3 regions of the Sporomusa termitida genome follow, and region 2 is predicted to be linked to each of the others. Evidence: riboswitches for the same ligand, from Rfam matches in the RefSeq annotation. Region 2 holds a riboswitch; each other region holds the start of a gene.

Region 1 (6,162 bases), 360 kb from region 2:
CTATATAAGGCAATTTTGCAAAAGCGCAGCAGGTTTGTTGGCAGATTTGCCACGTGCCATTTAGGTTTCATAGGTATTTTCCTTTCTAGGGGAAAGCCATAATACTTTATATATATTATATAGAAGAAAAGCAATGCAGTCCATTGGAATATATAGGTAGTATAATTCTGGCGGAAAATAAAAGAGCCGCCCCCGCGCACAGGAAACGGCTCGCACCGGTGACACACTCGGCCACTCGGTTATGGCCTTTGGCCATGGATACTATATAAACTTCCTTGCTCTGCCGGCGGTGCCGGTTAGCGCAACAAGTTTGATTTCATTATACATGTTGCGTTGCTTTTATTTGTTAAGTAGGGATTAATTATTTGTTAAGGGTTTGCCGACGGCGGGTCACCTCCTTTCTACATAATCCGTATAATAAAGTAACCGGTATTGTAAGGGTGGTGATAATTTGATTATTGATTTTGATGAACAAAAATTTAGAAGTGAAGTTAAAAATATGGTTCGCCCCTTAGGATTAAACAAACGTCAGGTTGAAGAAATTATTAATCAGGCCTTAATTGCGATTCGTAAGGCAAGTAAACCAGCAAAGCTGTAAATAGTACCGGTAGTGATTAGGCTGACAGGTAGTCAGCCTTTTTTATGTAACATCAGCTTTTTAAATCTATAAAACAGAAACCCAGAGCGCAGCACATAATCAATCAGATTTACCAGCCACACGCCGGCAATGCCCCAGTCGAAAGTAAAGCAGAGTACATAAATGCCGATGACGCGAATGATCCAGATGCCGGCAATCGTGCTGTACATCGGACTTTTCGTATCACCTGCCCCCTGCAGTGCTCCCGCTATAACCAGACTTACGGCTGTAAACGGCTGGGCAAAGGCATCAATCCGCAGCCCGATGGTCACCATATCGATTACCTTTTGCTCATTCGTAAACAACGGTCCCGCCATAGCCGCAAAAGCAAAATAGAGAATGCCAACAATCCCCATAAAGACGGCGGCAACACCCATGATGACGATTCCGTAATGATAAGCGTCATTTTTACGGTTAGCACCAACCTGATTGCCGACAATTGTTGTTGCCGCCACAGCAATTCCGTAGCCTGGCAGAAAGGCAAACTGAGAGATAATTCCGCCAAAAATAAAGGACGAATAAGCATCTGTTCCCAGCCGTACAATCAAACCGGCATAAAATAACTGCCCTAACCGCATAATCAGCCTCTCTGTAACAGCAGGGCCGGATATCTGCAATAATGGCCGGGTAAACTGACCTGCCCAGCCCTGGGCTAAAGTAAAAGCTATTTTTGACTTTTGAATATAAAAATAAAGTGCCAATACGCCAGCCAGCCGCGCAATCGTTGTAGCCCAGGCGGCCCCGGCAATTCCCCAGCCCTGCCAGTCGCCGCTACCAAAGATCAACAGATATGCTAAAATGATATGCAGCAAATTTACCCACAGGCCGACCTTCATTGGGGATGTCGTATCACTGGCGCTGCGTAGTATACTGCCCAATATCGTCATCAGGGAAATCAGCACAGACGGGATGGCCACAATCTGAAAATACTTTATTCCCACCTGCAGAACCTCAGGCTCAGTTCCCATATAGCGAAGCAAAGGTTCAGCAAATACTAATGTGACAACACCAAAAAACAAACCTAATAAAATAGCAAGCCAGGTTGATTGTCTGGCGATGGCTTTGGCCTTGCCGATATCTCCGGCCCCGAGGCAGCGGGCAATCAGTGAGGAGGACCCTATTCCCATCGCCATAAATACCGCAATATAAATGGCTACGATGGCATTGGTCACGCCCACGGCGGCAACTTCCTGCAAGCCGATTTTAGCAACAAACAGGGTATCAACAAACCCAACAATATTTAATAAAAAATTTTCGATTACAGTTGGCACAGCCAATGTCAATACTACCCGGACTTTCTCTTTCCATGTTTCGCTACTGACCGAATTAGGCATTTGCAAATCTCCCGGCCTTCATAGTATCATCCCAGTCCAGACTTACTGGGTTAAACGCCTGGGTTCAGACTTTGGCTTTCAGCCATATCCCCCCACGGGGGATATTTTAATTAAAAAAATTATCCTGCCCTTCAGGATTACAGATAAGAAATACGGCTTACCGTTAGCCGCTGCTGCCCTTACCTGGCACAAGCTAACGGTAAGCGGAAAAACCATAAAAATGCCCTCTTACAGATAATAAGCAAAGCATTTTCCTGGTTAATACAGGCCTGTATTTTGCGCTTGTCGGTTATAATCGTTTTTCCATATGTACAATCTCAAAACTGCCGCCTTGATCAAGGATAATTTCAAACCCCTGTTTCTGCCAAAAGTTAAAGCCTCCGGGCAAAAAGTGATGGGTATGCAGATACAGCATTTTATACCCGTGCTGCCGGCAAAAGTCAGTCATTAGTCCGACAAGCTTTGAACCAATTCCCTGGCGTCTTAAACCGGCGTCAATGTAGCAGCGTCCCACTTCGGCGGTTGCGGGCAGATGGTAGCGGCCCTTGAGCAACTCGATTCTGTCATTGTAAGCACAAATCGCTGCCGAACCGACAACAGTTCCCGCTGGTGTAAATACCGCCCACATGTTGCAGTTTTCCGGTTCAAGGTAGGTTTTTCCCAGTCCCCAGACATCGTCAGTAATGGCCACCTGACCTTCCTGGTGGAATAAATCCCGCAGCTGCTTTAACAAAAAGTCCTGTACAGATGCTATGTCTTCAGACCGAATGGGACGGATTACTAAATTCTGCGTAGTCAAGCAAATACCTCCCTATAAGTGTTTAGCCGTTACATTCTTTTTGCAGGTCTACGGCTGCCCGCCTTGTTAGGCTTTAGCCGTCAATTGGGCAATTCTCCTGTTCAGTCCTGGCAGATAAGCCCACAGGAAAAGCGAGCGGCCCAGACTGAATACGATAAACGCCAGCCAAATGCCATGGTTGCCCAGGGTGGGAACGGCCAGCCACAGGCAGATGAAATAAGTGATCAAAGAATATACCAGTGAATTACGGACCGGCGCCGCCGCCGTTGCCCCCACAAAAACCCCGTACAGCTCCAGCCCCCAGAAAGCGGCCAGGGGAAACAGGGCTAGCCAGAAACTATATTGCAATGCGACCTGCTGGACATCAGCCAGGGTGGTAAACATTTGAATCAGAGGAATTCTAAACATTACTATCATTGCTGCCAATACAACTGCGGTAGCGCCGCCCCAGATGGCTGTCAGCTTAACGGTTTTGCCATATAGCGCCTCATTTTTCTCGCCAATTGCCTGACCTACCATAACAGTACCGGCATTGGCAAATCCGCTCAGGAAGTAGGCCATCACAAAATGCAGCTGCAATAAAACGGCATTGGCCGCCAGAATGGTGTCCCCGTACCGCAGGCCGTAAGCCGCCAGGCAATTGTAAACAGTCAGCAGACAGGCTGTTCTGATAAACAAATCCCGGTTTACTTTCATCATGTGGATCAATGCCGCCGGATCAACAATCATTTTTACTGAAAGCTTCGCCAGTGTAATAGCCCTGCTTTGTAATAAAATGGCTGCACTCAGCAGAAAAGCCGCAATCTCGGCAATCAGCGTTGCCGCCGCTACCCCCCCGGCCGCCCAGCCGAAGCCGGCGACAAACAATATTGCCAGCACCATATTCAGCACATTCATAAAAACCTGCAAAGCAAGCGAAAGTTTTACTTTCGCCATTCCCATCAGCCAGCCGACAATGACATAATTGCCCAGCGTAAACGGCGCGCTCCAGATGCGGATATGATAATAGGCGGCGGCAATCTCGCCCACTGTCTCATTCGGCGCCAGCAGGGTAAATGAGATCTGCTTTATCGGCCACTGCAGAGCAACAATCACCAGCCCGAGGCCAATAGCAATCAGCAGCGGCCTTAACAATGCCAGCGTAATCGCCTGTTTATCTCCGCTGCCGCTGGCTTGGGCACTAAACCCTGAAGTGCTGACACGTAAGAAACCCAGAACCCAGTATAATGTGTTAAAAATAAGCACCGCGATGGAAACACCACCAATGTAGGCGGCCTGCGGGAGCCTGCCCATAATTGCCGTATCGACGACCCCCAGCAGCGGTGTGGTTAGTGTGGCAATGGTCAACGGTATGGCCAGAGCCATGAAGTTTTTATGATCAGCCAGGCCAATCACAGTTGTTGTTTTTTCCTGCATTTGTGCTCCTTACTGTCGGTGTAATCAAATAAATATCCCAATGCATTGACTGCCTTGGGATAAAATAAGCACAAAAAAACTATTGCACAAATCTCCTCCCTATCGTTCGCAGGTAATAACGGTGATTGACATATAGGCAGTTCTCCTGGCTCTGGATCATCGCTCCTCCAAACCTTCCCAAAACAAAACGTTTCAGTGGCATTTCTTGGAATTGCTCTCCCATTACAGTGGCGGGACCGCGCCGGCTTTCAACCGGACTTCCCTATTAAGCCCTCTCGGGCACCTATATCGTAGTTATGGAGTTTTCAGCGCAGATAATGTATATAATTATGTAAGACACTTGTATAAAAGTATTGCATAAAAAGGCTAAATTTGTCAAGAGCCTGCTCCGCTGCCAATTAGTCATAACTATTTTCCGACAGATCAAAGAGACTTGATGACTTGGGGAAATATAGCCAGTGCTCTAATCATGTAAAAAAGACTGTATGTGGCCATACAGTCATAGAAAAATTAACTAGCTGCCTATACCTATATATAACGTAAAAACCTTGTTCTAGCAGCTACAAGCAGTTATCCTGACTTTATCATAAATTTGTCTAGAACTGCTTCAGGCCCCTGCCTTTTTGTACCTTTAACAAAGTATTAAAGCAATCAATAAGGTTAGAACAATCAGAATCACAAGCCCCAGCCATACCTGCCAGCTTTCAAAATTATGAATAGCTGCGAAACCATTTACAGCCCCCTTGGTTTTTCGGCCGACATCATCAATCGTAGTTTTAATTTTTTCTATATCCATCTTAATACCTCCATATTATGTTATTTTATTATATTCACATTGCATTAGAGCCGTTTGTAAAAAGTTAAAATTTTTTCGCGGGGAAAAAAGTCTCTGCCTGCCTTCCTAAGCAGGGAACAGCACCGGCCCAATCCCTATGAATGTGTGGGTTTGTCACAGGCTTTAGCACAGCCGCCAGCAATAGAGCCAATCAGTATATCAAGCGAGCCTATCCTTTGTCCGTGAAAGCATTTACGGTATCAGCCGCTGAACTGAATTTCAGTTACCGGCGCCAGCAAGAATAAAGCGGACATGACACTACACCTGCCTTTCTATTGCCTGCGACTCATGGTATAATGAAGTCACTGAAGGCATTACGGGAGGGACTTGGTGTGAGCGAGCAGTTAAATCAGATTCAATCCATGATGGAACAGCTCATCAAAATGGTAGGCAGTAATAACGCAGCCCTTGAGGAGCTACGCCAGGATACGAAGGCATCTGTTGAGGGATTACGCCAGGAATTGAAAGAGACGAAAGCCGAATTAAAGACCGACATAGCTGCACTTGACGCCAAGGTGGAACAATACGGACAAGTCCAGCAGCAGGACGTGTATCATCTTCTGGCGCATATCGACAAGAAAACTGACTCCATAATGGCCACCCAGACAACCCAGGGAGAATCCATTAACATCCTGGTCATGCGCCAATTGCAGATGGAAGCGGAAGTCGCCGCCAGCAAGAAAGCTAAATAGCAATTACGTGTACAGGGGCTGTCATACTAGAGTACCGGCTTCTATTCATTCATAAAGAAGATTAACCAATCGATGGTGTGCCCAAACTGCCAAAAATAAAAAAAGCTCCACATCGTGTGTGAAGCCTTAAGCTGGTTCAGCTCTCCGGTTCAATCCTCTTCCAGTTCATGTTGATGATATAAATAGTCCGTGTCCGGGGTCAGGCCTCACACTTCACACAATTGTTGCTTAATCTTCTCTGCCTGGCGTGGTGTCATCATGACAAAACCACAATTGCTATATCTTCCTAGCCTACAGCCTAGTGCCCACCTATGGCTAACTTCGATGACGTACTTCTATAATACATATTTCTTTTGCGAGTTCATTTAATTTTTCTGATATATTAACAATATGATTTTTATCTAAATTTGCATCCCACTCGTCTAACAATAGTAGTTGAAGCTTGCCGC
Region 2 (6,162 bases):
TTTCTGCCCAATGGCGGCCAGGCGCAGCAGGGTGTGAAAAACCTTGCGGTTGGCGAGGACGTTCTCAAATACCGCTTTAACGCCGAACGGCAGCCCATGTTCCCGGACGGCTTTAGCCCGGAGCTCCTCGATGAGATGGGGGATGTCAATCTTGCCGGGGCATATCTCGACACATTTGCGGCAGCCGATACATAACTCATTGATTTTTTCAAAGTCCCCCATGCTGTTGAGGAAGGCCGTCAGGATGGCGCCGATGCCGCCGGCATAAATGTGACCGTACACATGGCCGCCTACCAGCGTATATACAGGACAAACGTTCAGGCACGAGGCACAGCGGACGCATTGGTAGATTTCTTTGAATTTGTCATCACGGGCTGCTTTTAAGCGGCCATTATCAAAAAGGATTATATGAAGCTCCTTTTCCTGTTCAACCCATTTGCCAGCCTGTTTAACCATTACCGGGGTAACGCCTGAAGTCATGGTCATATAGCTGGTCATCAACTGGCCGGTGGCGTTGCGCGGCAGGGTGCGCAGGATTGGTGCGGCGTCTTTGATTGTGGGGATCAGCTTTTCATAACCAATGATAACAACATGAATACGGGGCAGGGTAGTTACCAGGCGGGCATTGCCTTCATTGGTTACCAGGCCGATAGCCCCATTTTCGGCGATGCCGAAGTTTGCCCCGGAAATGCCCATATCGGCCTGAAGGAATTCACTTCTGAGGGCTGTACGGGCTGCCTGGACCATAAAGGGAATATCAGTGGGAATTTCCTGTTTCAGTTCCCGGGAAAAATAATCGGCAATCTGCTCCCGGTTTAAATGGATGGCCGGCATGACCATATGGGAGGGCTTGTGGCCGGCCAGGGAGATAATCCACTCGCCCAGGTCGGTTTCCTTTACATGCAGTCCGGCCGCCTCCAGGTCATGGTTAAGGTGAATCTCCTCGGAGGCCATGGATTTGGATTTGACAATCCGCTTTACGTTTTTTTCCTGACAGAGATTGATAAGATATTTTTTCAGGGCCTCACCATCATGGGCCCGGAATACTTTGGCGCCGCGGCTGGTTGCTTCGGCTTCAAATTTAGCAGCCAGGTTGTCAATGTCGGCAACAGTCCCCATCTTCATTTGCCGGACCTGCTCACGGAGGGCTTCGACATCGGCTACATTCTCATAAGCCTTGGCCCGGGAGACGGGGTAGGCCTCGGCAAAACGGCCTAAGGCGCCGCGCAATACATCATCGTTCAGTTTCTCTTCTATTTCATTTTTTATATTCCGGTTGTTCGTATTCATTAATAATTACCTCCGTTAACTTCTTCATCAACGGCAATAATGATAAAACGGCTGGGACCATGTACGCCGATTGTCAGCACGCGTTCAATGTCGGCAGTGCGGCTGGGACCGGTAATGAAACTAATATAACCACGGTCATATACCCTGGAGATTACCTCCATGGCTTCCGTTACGCCAGGCACAACATGACCACTGTTCATAAAAACAACATGAACAGGAGGCAGCATGGAGACCAGGCGGCTTTCAAAGGCCATGGCATCCTGGCAGACGCTGCCTGATTCAGCGATGGCAAATTCCACCGCCGAGATGCCAATGTCAGCGCTCTCCGCATGCTCGGCAATGTCGGCCTGGTCGGTGTACAGAGCAACACCAAGTCCGGCCAGGGCGGCATTGATGCCGGCTGCCTGCTGCAGCGGGCTGTTAACAGCTACAATCTTGCGGGCATTAGTGTACTTTACAAGGCTGGTAACGACTTCAGTAGCGTCGGCCGCTGTTTTGACCCGGAAAACCTCAGCGGCTGCATTTTTGGCTCTTGCTTCAAACTCTGAGAACAGGCTGAAGCCGTCGGCATAGGCTGTAAGCGCTGGTTGCCAATGCTCACTCACTTTTTTCAAACTCTCCACTCCCCCATAATTAAGATTAAATATTTGGTATGATGGTCTGACCAGTGTAACATTCCGCATTAGTATAAAAAAATCCTGTTTGAATTCGCAAAAAATTGCATAATTTTTGTAATTAAGAGGCTAACTATTAAAATTCATAATTATTCGACCGACCGGCAGGAAAAATACTTAACAATAGGGAATTAATCTAAAATAATAATTTGATAGGTGTAGGGAACGGGTGCTTCACGCTTAATAGGGAAGTCCGGTGCAATACCGGCACGGTCCCGCCACTGTATTGGGGATGCTGCTTAATTTGTGCCACTGGGAAACCGGGAAGGCGAGTAGTCCGTCAAGTCTAGCTTGGGCTTGGTGGACTACTAAGGTCGCGATGAACCAGAGTCAGAAGACCTGCCTGTTCCGGCACATGCCGCTATATTTCATCTCCCTCAAAACCAAGGATAGTTTGCGCAGCTTTTCCCGCCCTGCTGCGTTGTCGCCGCCTTACCTATGGCCGATATGCAAGGCCCGTGCAAACGATTCCACGGTTTTAAAAAGATGAAGTACTGGGACCTACGGAAGATAGGCAGGTGTGGGTACAATAATCAGGCAAAAAAAATCTTGTTTGGTATTTACCCCCTGCTCAAGGGGGTTTTTTATTGTCTGACAAACCGATGCGCAAGGGGATTACTACAGGAACCTGTGCGGCTGCCGCCGCTAAAGCTGCGATAATGGCCTGGAAAGGGCAGCCTGTGGCCGCAGTTGAGGTAATTTCACCGCAGGGGGTGGCGCTGGTAGCGCCAGTGGCCGGCAGCTATGCAATTGCCGGCGGTGGTACGGCCTGGGTTATTAAAGACGCCGGTGATGACCCGGATATTACCAACGGGGTAAAAATTGTAGCTGAAATTATGATAAGCGGTGAGCCAGGCGTAATGATTAAAGCCGGTGAAGGAGTCGGGACAGTGACCAAGCCGGGGCTAGCGATGCCTGTGGGTGAGCCGGCGGTGAATCCCGGGCCGCGGGCTATGATTAGCCGGGCTGTTGAGGAGTGCCTGCCGCCGGGCATGGGCGCGGTCGTGACGATCTCTGTACCCGGCGGGGAAAAACTGGCTACCAGAACGCTGAATCCAATCCTCGGGATTGTTGGCGGTTTATCCATTATCGGCACTACCGGTATTGTTGAACCGATGTCAGAAGAAGCGTTTAAGAATTCGCTTGTGCCGCAAATCAGTGTGGTACAGGCCTTGGGATATAATGAGATCGTATTTGCCCCGGGAAAAATTGGCCAGGATATCGCAATCAACCGCTATGGTATCCCGGCCGCCGCTGTTGTTCAGACCAGCAACTTTATCGGGCATATGCTGGAGCATGCCGTTAAATATGGCATGCGCCGGGTGCTTTTATTCGGTCATCTCGGAAAAATAGTCAAAGTATCGGCTGGCATATTTCATACCCATAACCGGATGGCTGACGCCAGACTGGAAACGCTGGCCGCCTATCTGGCCGCCGGCGGCGCGCCTCAGGCCGCAGTTGAGGAGGTTTTGGCCTCCACTACGACCGAGGCTGTCATGCCGATTATTGCCCGTTATGATATGACGGCTGTGTACAAGGTGTTGGCTGAGCGGGCCAGTGCCCGGGCCGAGCGGTATGTGTTCGGCGATTTGGCCGTGGGGACAGTGATTGTCACACTGAAGGGCGAGATACTGGGGCTTGATCAGACAGCCAGGGAAATTGGAGGCCATTTAGGATGGAACATCAGATAGTAGTTGTGGGCATTGGCCCTGGTTCGCCTGATTATGTGCTGCCTATCGCGAGCCGGATTATTGCCGGGGCGAAGGTTTTGGTGGGCAGTCAGCGGGCGCTTGACACATTTGGCTCAGCCAACCAGGTTAGCCGGATTATAGATAAAGATATTCAGGGCGTGCTTGACTTTATCGGGCAGCAGCTTACTTGTCAGGATGTAATTGTGCTGGTGTCGGGAGATCCCGGGTTTTACAGTATGCTGACTGCGCTCAGGAGCCGGTTCGCGCCTGCGCGTATCCGGGTTATCCCCGGCATCAGCTCGGTGCAGCTGGCGTTTGCCCGTCTTGCCGAAGTCTGGCAGGATGCGGCCTTGCTTAGTATGCATGGCCGCAAGGCGGCTGATGAGCTGCTTAAATTCAGGCCGGGCTATAAACTGGGTATTTTAACCGATCCTCAGCATAATCCTGGCCATATTGCCCGCATTTTGTTAGCGCAGGGGTGGCCGGAAACGGCGTGTGTCTGGCTGTGCACCAATTTGTCTTATGATAATGAAGAGGTAGCGGCGCTGACTTTAGCCGAGACGGTGGCTACACCCGGTTTTGAACATAGTGTAATGGTGGTGAAGGCATGAACCATAAGCTGGGAATTCCCGACAGCGAGTTTATCCGGGGCGGTATCCCGATGACCAAGCAGGAAATCAGGATATTGACCCTGGCGAAAGCGGGGATTGGTGCTGCTGATACTGTTATTGACATTGGTGCCGGTACCGGCTCTTTGTCAGTCGAGGCGGCTTTGCTGGCCAGCCGGGGCCGGGTAATTGCCATTGAGCGGGAACCGGAAGGTGTTGATCTAATTAAGGTTAATGCCGCTAAATTTCAGGCTGCCAATGTTGAAGTCATATTAGGTGCTGCCCCGGAAGCGCTGGCCGGGCTGCCGGCGGCTGACGTAATTTTAATTGGCGGCAGCGGCGGCAGGCTGCCTGAGATTCTCAGCGGTGCCGACCGTTTGCTTAAGCCGGGCGGCAGAATAATTATAACGGCGGTTACGGTGGAGACGTTAGCAGCTGCCCTTGGCAGCATGCGGCAACGGACTGAGTACAATGTTGAAGCCTGCTGTATTCAGGTTACCCGTCTCCAGCAGGCTGGTGCCAGCAATATGTTTAAAGCACTTAATCCGATTTATATAATTGCCTGTGGTAAAAACGGGTAGCTGTCGAAGCAATGAACAGGGAAGAAGAAGGGAGCACAAGTGAAATGAATGTATTTTTTGTAGGAGCCGGACCGGGCGACCCTGAGCTCATAACCGTGAAAGGGCAGCGTCTTTTAGGTCAGGCGGATATTATTATCTATGCCGGTTCGCTGGTAAACCCGGCGCTGTTATCGTTGGCCAAAAATGGGGCTGTGATTTATAATAGCGCTTCCATGACCCTGGCTGAAGTTATTGCCGTGATGACGGCGGGGGTTAAGGACAACAAGCTGGTGGTCAGGCTTCATACCGGTGACCCCAGCATCTATGGCGCCATCCAGGAACAAATGGATGCGCTGGCGGCCCAAAATATTACCTTTGAGGTTATACCGGGGGTGAGTTCCTTCCTGGCCACAGCGGCGGCCTTAAAACAGGAATATACCCTGCCCGATGTCTCACAAACGGTGATTATTACCCGCCTGGAGGGCCGTACACCTGTTCCGGAAAAAGAGAAATTAGCGGCCCTGGCCAGCCATGAAGCAACGATGTGTATCTTTTTGAGTGTTCATATGCTGGATGATGTGGTTAAAGAGCTTGTCGACGGCGGTTATGCCTGCGAAACGCCTGTGGCTATCGTCCAGAAGGCTTCCTGGCCTGATCAGAAAATCTTTCGCGGCACTTTGGCCACGATTGCGCAAGTTGCCCGGGAGAGCGGTATTGACCGTACGGCCATGATTGTTGTGGGTAAGGTTTTACATACCGATTATGCTTTGTCCCGCTTGTATGCTCCTGAATTTGGCCATATGTTCAGGCCGGCACAGGAGGGGCGGTAGGTTGTGAAGCTAGCAGTCATTTCTGTGACTAATAAAGGGGCCGAACTGGCCGGTCGTTTAGCGCCATGCCTGGGATCTGATGTTGATTTATATGTTAAGGCCGGGCGTAATCCGATCAATTCACCGCACTCCTATCAGTCCTTAAGTGATTTGGTTCATGAAATATTTCCCCGGTACGAAGGGTTTATCTTTATCATGGCGACAGGTATTGTTGTGCGGGTTATTGCCCCGTTCGTCCAGGACAAACGGATTGATCCGGCTGTCGTGGTTATGGATGATGGCGGCAACTTTGTCATTAGTCTGTTATCAGGTCATATTGGCGGTGCGAACGATTTAACCCGGCTGATAGCGGCGGCCGCCGGTGCAACCGCCGTTATTACCACCGCTACCGATATTGCCAGCCTGCCGGCTGCTGATGTGCTGGCAGTTAAGCTTGAACTGGAGATCGAGCCTTTTTCCGCTTTAAAAACCATTAATTCGGCAATCGTTAATGGTGACCGGGTCGTATT
Region 3 (6,162 bases), 1.5 Mb from region 2:
AAACTGGGCTAACGTCAGCTTGTACAATACCAGTTTGTCCCGTTCTACCAGCACAGCCAGCTCTTTCTCCCGGCCACCGCCGAGGGTTACTTCGGCAACCCCGTCAGCCCGCTGCAGCCGCTCTTTAAACACCTGATCGGCCTTGCCATAGATATCCGCCAGATCATATTTGGCTTTAACGGCGATTTCCATAACCGGCATGGCATTGGCATCACGCCGGATAACCACCGGCTCATTAATCTCATCAGGCAAGTTTTTTCGCACCCGGCTGACCGCCTTGGACGCATCAATGGAAACCACATCAACATTAGCCATTAAATCAAATTCAAGAATAACAGTAGCCTTTTCCGGCCTGGCGATGGCAACCATCCGCCGCAGATGGGCGAGGGAGGAGAGGCCTTGTTCCAGCGGCTTGACGACACTTTCCTCCATCTCTTCCACACTGGCGCCTGCATAGTCAACAGTAACGGTAACATAGGGATTATTCAGAGCCGGCAATAACTCAACGCCGATCCGCAGGAAACTATACAGGCCAAGAACGACAAATAACAGGACAATCATAGTGATGCCCACCGGACGCTGAATCGAGAAGCGGGTGATGTTCATGCATCCACCTCAACGAAACTGTCCGGCTTGAGACGGGATATATTGCTGGCTGCGACCCGTTCGCCGGCCCGGATTCCAGTCAGTATCTCGATAAAATCATCATTGCGCTGGCCAGGTGTTACCAGGCGCTGTTCAACCTGGTTATTCTCCTTGATGACAAACAGATAATGCTTGCCGTTTTTTTGCAGCACGGCGTTTTTCGGCACAAACAGGGTATGAGGTTTGAGCATAATCGCTGCCTGGGCCTGGGCAAACATGCCGCTTTTTATTGCCCCGTCCGCTTGCGCCAGCAGGGACCTGACAGTGAATACCCGGGTGGTGCTGTCACTGGCCGGGCTAATATAAATAACGGTTCCGGGAAACCGCCGCCCCAGGGAGTCAATCATGAACTCCAGCTGCATACCGGGCCGGATATGGGCTGCATATTGCTCGGAAACCTGACAATCGATGTAAATCGTGCTGTTGTCAACGATGGTCAGTAGTTTCTGGCCTGCTGCGACAAATTCACCAGCCTCGACCTGCCTGTACCCGACAATACCGGCCCGGGGCGCCCGCAGCACCAGATCAGCACGTTGCTGTTCCAGCAGATTAAGACTGTATTCGGCCCTGGCCAGCGCGGCCTGTTTCGCGGCCAGCACCGCCGGCTGCCCACCGTCCATAACCTGCTCGCGTAAGGCGGCAAAGGCGGTCTGGGCATTAATCATTTGCTGCCTGGCGCCATCAAGCGCCTCGCGGGAAACTGCCCCTGTCCGGTACAACTCCTCATAACGCTGATAATTGGCCAGATTGCGCTGATAATCAGCATCAGCCTGTTGATAGCCGGCGTCATAAGCGGCTTTAGCCTCGGTGCCCTCAGCCCGGGCCTGCCTGATCACAGCTTCGGTCTGGGCAATTGACAGCAGGATGTCCTGCATATCCTGGACCGCTAACACCTGACCGGCAGCCACAACCTGCCCCAGCTCCACCCGGACCTGAGCAATACGGCCGGAATATTTTGCTGCTATATCCACCTGCGCCGCCGCTGCCGTCTGCCCGCTCAATAGCACTCTTGTCAGCATATCACGGGGTTCAACAGTCACCGCCGTCACCAGCGGCCTGACTACGCCGCCCCGGGCAGCATTCCGGGCAACATTGCCCTGGGAGTTAAAAAAGTGACCAATGCCGGCAAGAATTACCGCCGTCAGCGCAACTGCCGCCAATAACCACCGTTTTTTATTCGCCAGTATCTTTCGTATTGCCAAAATGTTCACTCCAGCAGCAGCTTTACCTCATAGGCTTTGTAAATCAACTGAACATTGTAATGCCGGTCCCATAATCAGTAAACGTTGCTTATATTACTTAATATATTCCTTGTCATGGAGCTTCCTTGACTCTGTTTGCATAAAATAGATAAAGAGGCTGCAGTTGCTGATTAAACAGTTTTTTCGTCCTCATGCAGGCTGTACATCTCATGATAGAAGGCAGAAGTGGACATGACCTTCACACCATGTTTAGCCAGCAATTGCCGGTATAGCGCGGCTGCCCTGCCGCCGGTATAATCGCGTCCGTCGATGGGGCTGTCTTCAAGAATAATTAATTTTTCCGCCTTCATCGCCGCGTCCAGATTACCGAGATTATTTTTGCCAACATGCAAACTGCATAATACCGTCACATCCGCCCGGGCCACAAGCTTGCCATTTGCAACGGCAGCGTCCGCATCGTTGTCGGCGAATGGTTTGGTAATTACGTAGTCTTCGGCAAAAATCCTGGCCGCTTCCGCATCGCTGTCCCCTTCGGCCACCACCCCCACGCTGACCTCGAAACCGGCGGTCGCCAGCCGCCGGATTACCGGACAGCCGCAGCCGCCGCCGGCAATTACGTGCACCCGCGGCAGCTGTTCGTTTTTGTTCCGGCGCAGGCCGGCAAACACCTCCACACTGCCGGTAACCGGGTTATGGACGACCTGCACCGGCAGTCCGTACGCCTGCGACAAATGCTCCCTTGTCAGCACCGCGGTGGGCGGACCGTCAGCCAGCAAGCCGCCCCGGCCAATCAACAGCAGCCGCGAGCAAAAACGGGCGGCCGCACTTAGATCATGCACCACCAGCAATATGGTTTTGCCCTGATGGCAAAGGCGCTGACAAAACCGGAATATCTCTTCCTGATACACAACATCCAGGCCGGTCATCGGCTCGTCCAGGAACAGGATCGGGGTCTGCTGAGCCAAAACCTTAGCCAGCAGCACCCGCTGCTTCTGACCGCCGGATATGTTGGCCAGCGGGGTATCGGCCAGGCTGAGCACATCCGTATACTCCATACTTTCGCGAATGATTTTTTCATCTTCCGGGCTTTCGCCCTGCCACCAGGAGAGATAGGGATAGCGGCCGGCGGCAACAACCTCTTTGCTGGTGTAGCCGAAGCCAATCTCGACTGCCTGCTGCAAAAAAGCAACTTGCTTGGCCAGTGCCTTCTCGGGGATAGTCCCCACTTCCCGGCCCAACAGCTCTACCCGGCCCCCTTGGCGGGGCAGCAGCCCCCGCATGGTCCGCAGCAGGGTGCTTTTACCCGCGCCGTTGGCACCAATAATACCAATCAGCTCTCCCTGTCCGGCAGAGAAGGATATGTCCTGCAACACAATTTTTTTCTCGTAGCCGGCACGTAAGGCCTGCACATTGACAATAGCACGCTTCATAGCCCCATTACTCCTTTCGCTGCGACCGGCGCAGTAAATATAGAAAATACGGGGCTCCCAACAATGCGGTGATGATACCGACGCGAATCTCGATAACGCCGAACAGGCTGCGCCCCAGCGTATCGCAGGCGACAAGAAAAGTGCCGCCGGCCAAAGTACACGCCGGCAGCAGCTGCCGGTGGTCGGGTCCGACAATAAACCGCATCATGTGGGGGATCACCAGCCCGACGAAACCAATGCTGCCGCTGATACAGACCGCCGCGGCGGTGGCCGTAGCCGCTAGCCCGAGAAAAATCAAGCGGTAGCGGATGACATGGAGGCCGACACTGCGGGCCTCGGTTTCCCCCAGGGCCAGAATATTCAAATGCCGGGCCATAAGAAATAAAATAATAACAGCGGCCAGGATGGGACCGATAGCCAGGGTAATATGCTCCCACCGCCGGTAGTCCAATCCGCCGACGATCCAGAACAGATATTCCCGCAGCCGCTGCTCGTTCAAGACCATCAGCACCGCGTTCGTCAGGGCACCGGTAAAAGAATTGACCGCGACCCCGGCCAGCAGCAGAACCATGACCGGAATCCGGCCCTGCCGGACGGCCAGCAGCAGAATAATGGCTAACGCCAAAACAGCGCCGATCACGGCAAACAGGGGCATCACATATAAGCTTACTCCCGTAATTCCCAGGGCAATGGCAATAACGGCCCCCAGGGACGCCCCGCTGGACAGGCCGATTATGCCCGGCTCCGCCAGGGGATTGGAAAAAATCCCCTGCATAACGGCCCCGGCCACGGCCAGCGCGGCGCCAACCAGCAAGCCGGCAATAATCCGGGGCAGTCTGATATGCCAGATCACAGCATAGGCCTCAGCCTGCTTTGTGTAATCACCGCTTCTAAAATCGGTGCCGCCGGCCACAATAGCCGAGTAGACCGTGCCGGGCGAGTAAAAAGTCTGGCCAAAACAGAGGCTGCCTACAGCAGTGAGGATACAAACAGCCACTAACAGGCTCCATTTGGTTCGGTTACTCCATTTATTCATTAACATACTCCTTTATCTACAGGTGCACAATTCGCCGCCACGGTCCATTGTGATTAGCCTTCCGGTAGCAAATGATCCAATCCAAGCGGGTATGGCAGCACAGATGCCGGCTCCTCTAGCTTACCCCGGACAATTTTACTATATAGGAAAGCCAATAAAGCTTAGTCGTCTTTGTTGGCTTTCCTATAAGCCCGGCCACAGGCTAGCCTGTACACAAGTTTGGCGAACCGGGTACTCTGGTTGCACCTGATTCGCCAGCACCTTATCTAGAAAAACGCGCGAACAAAAAACCTCTCCGCTGCATGCGAAGAGGTTAATATCATACAATACAGAACTGCCACTATCGCCGGACGTACAACCCAACCGGAAACAACGTGTTCCTTAAATCCCCTCCTCATCGCTCGTGAGTAAAACGGTGATTGACAGACAGGCAGTTCTCCTGGCTTTGTTCATTGCTCCTCCAAACCTTCCCAAAACCCAATTGTTTCAGTGGCATATCTTGGATTCGCTCCCATTACAGTGGCGGGACCGCGCCGGTGTTGCACCGTTCTTCCCTATTAAGCCCTATTGGCACCTGACTTATTTATTCAATTTTCGATGAAATATTTTCTTTAATTGGTATAAATATATAATTTATCTCGAACTGTGTCAATAGTTTTCGCTGCTGTCTACTTGCTGCCGTACATAAAAGAATATCAAATTTTACTCATAATCTGTTGCAGCTTCCGCTGCTCAGTGCCGACTTCCTGGAATGGTTTGCGGCGCATACGGTGCATGAGCGCCAATTCACTAACTTCCGCCACATGCTCTACGCTGACCTGATTACTGCCGTACCAGGCAGCCAGGGCCTTAGCCGCCTTAAGCATTACCAGATCGGCCCGGTGGCCGTCCACACCGACCTCAATTGCGGTGCCGGCAATCTTATACAGGATATTGTCATCAACGCGCACAGCCGGCAGCAATTGTTGGGCAGCTGCAATCTGGTCTTTGAGGCGTATTTGCGCGGCTTCCCAGCCGGCGGTAAAAGCTGCCGGATTCTCTTCAAAGGCGGCACGCCGTTTAATCACTTCAACGCGCTGAGCGGCATCATAAATACCGGCAATTGTCACACAGAGCCCAAACCGGTCCAGCAGTTGCGGCCGCAGTTCGCCCTCTTCCGGATTCATCGTTCCCACCAGAATAAATTGCGCCGGGTGAGAAAAGGACACGCCCTCACGTTCCACTGTATTTATGCCCATGGCGGCTGCGTCCAGCAGCACATCGACGATATGGTCATCCAGCAGGTTGACCTCATCTACATATAAAATGCCGCGATTGGCCTCAGCCAGCACCCCCGGCTCAAATTTTTTCTCGCCACTTTTGATGGCCTGCTCAATATCCAGGGTGCCAACAACGCGGTCTTCGGTCGCCGATACCGGCAGATTAACCACCCGCATCGGCCGGTGCCGGCGGGGCAAAGCCTCCCCTGCAGCCTGACGCTGCCGGCAATACGGACAGTAGGCCTGAACATTGTCGGGATCGCAACTATACGGGCAGCCGGCGACGACTGCAATTTCCGGCAGAAGTTCGCCAAGGGCCCGCACTGCTGTCGATTTAGCGGTGCCCTTTTCTCCCCGGATAAGCAGGCCGGAAAGCCGGGGATTAATGACATTCAGGATCAGGCCGTTTTTCATAATGGTTTGTCCCACAATGGCGGCAAACGGATACTGCTGCAGCTTATGGTTATTCATAATATCCTCCTTGTATCGTTAAGTAGCCAGTTGCCCGCGGACAAGACCCGCAAGGCTGTCGGTTTTAAGCTGCTCAACAGTATAGCACTTGGCACCCATGCTTGCCGCTAACTCCTGAG

What was found. A riboswitch is a leader RNA that binds a small molecule or an ion and turns the genes downstream of it on or off. The one in region 2 is predicted to bind cobalamin.
Region 1: another riboswitch for cobalamin. It lies ahead of SPTER_RS10145 (MATE family efflux transporter); the one in region 2 lies ahead of cbiD (cobalt-precorrin-5B (C(1))-methyltransferase CbiD).
Region 3: another riboswitch for cobalamin. It lies ahead of SPTER_RS01745 (FecCD family ABC transporter permease); the one in region 2 lies ahead of cbiD (cobalt-precorrin-5B (C(1))-methyltransferase CbiD).

The regions. Positions count from the first base shown of each region.
Region 1 is NZ_CP036259.1:2,197,362-2,203,523, forward strand. Features, by position in the region: gene SPTER_RS24710 (hypothetical protein) at 452-598, shown strand; gene SPTER_RS10135 (MATE family efflux transporter) at 631-1,971, opposite strand; gene SPTER_RS10140 (GNAT family N-acetyltransferase) at 2,261-2,770, opposite strand; gene SPTER_RS10145 (MATE family efflux transporter) at 2,837-4,186, opposite strand; cobalamin riboswitch at 4,305-4,488, opposite strand; gene SPTER_RS24715 (hypothetical protein) at 4,818-4,982, opposite strand; gene SPTER_RS10150 (hypothetical protein) at 5,354-5,713, shown strand; gene SPTER_RS10155 (ABC transporter family protein) at 6,029-6,162, opposite strand, start outside.
Region 2 is NZ_CP036259.1:1,836,417-1,842,578, forward strand. Features, by position in the region: gene ldhH (L-lactate dehydrogenase (quinone) large subunit LdhH) at 1-1,290, opposite strand, end outside; gene SPTER_RS08280 (LutC/YkgG family protein) at 1,290-1,895, opposite strand; cobalamin riboswitch at 2,102-2,325, shown strand; gene cbiD (cobalt-precorrin-5B (C(1))-methyltransferase CbiD) at 2,567-3,655, shown strand; gene cbiE (precorrin-6y C5,15-methyltransferase (decarboxylating) subunit CbiE) at 3,640-4,266, shown strand; gene cbiT (precorrin-6Y C5,15-methyltransferase (decarboxylating) subunit CbiT) at 4,263-4,844, shown strand; gene cobM (precorrin-4 C(11)-methyltransferase) at 4,889-5,653, shown strand; gene SPTER_RS08305 (cobalt-precorrin 5A hydrolase) at 5,657-6,162, shown strand, end outside.
Region 3 is NZ_CP036259.1:384,789-390,950, reverse strand. Features, by position in the region: gene SPTER_RS01760 (efflux RND transporter permease subunit) at 1-606, opposite strand, end outside; gene SPTER_RS01755 (efflux RND transporter periplasmic adaptor subunit) at 603-1,847, opposite strand; gene SPTER_RS01750 (ABC transporter ATP-binding protein) at 2,018-3,277, opposite strand; gene SPTER_RS01745 (FecCD family ABC transporter permease) at 3,285-4,313, opposite strand; cobalamin riboswitch at 4,726-4,906, opposite strand; gene SPTER_RS01740 (magnesium chelatase ATPase subunit I) at 5,009-6,043, opposite strand; gene SPTER_RS01735 (putative cobaltochelatase) at 6,062-6,162, opposite strand, start outside.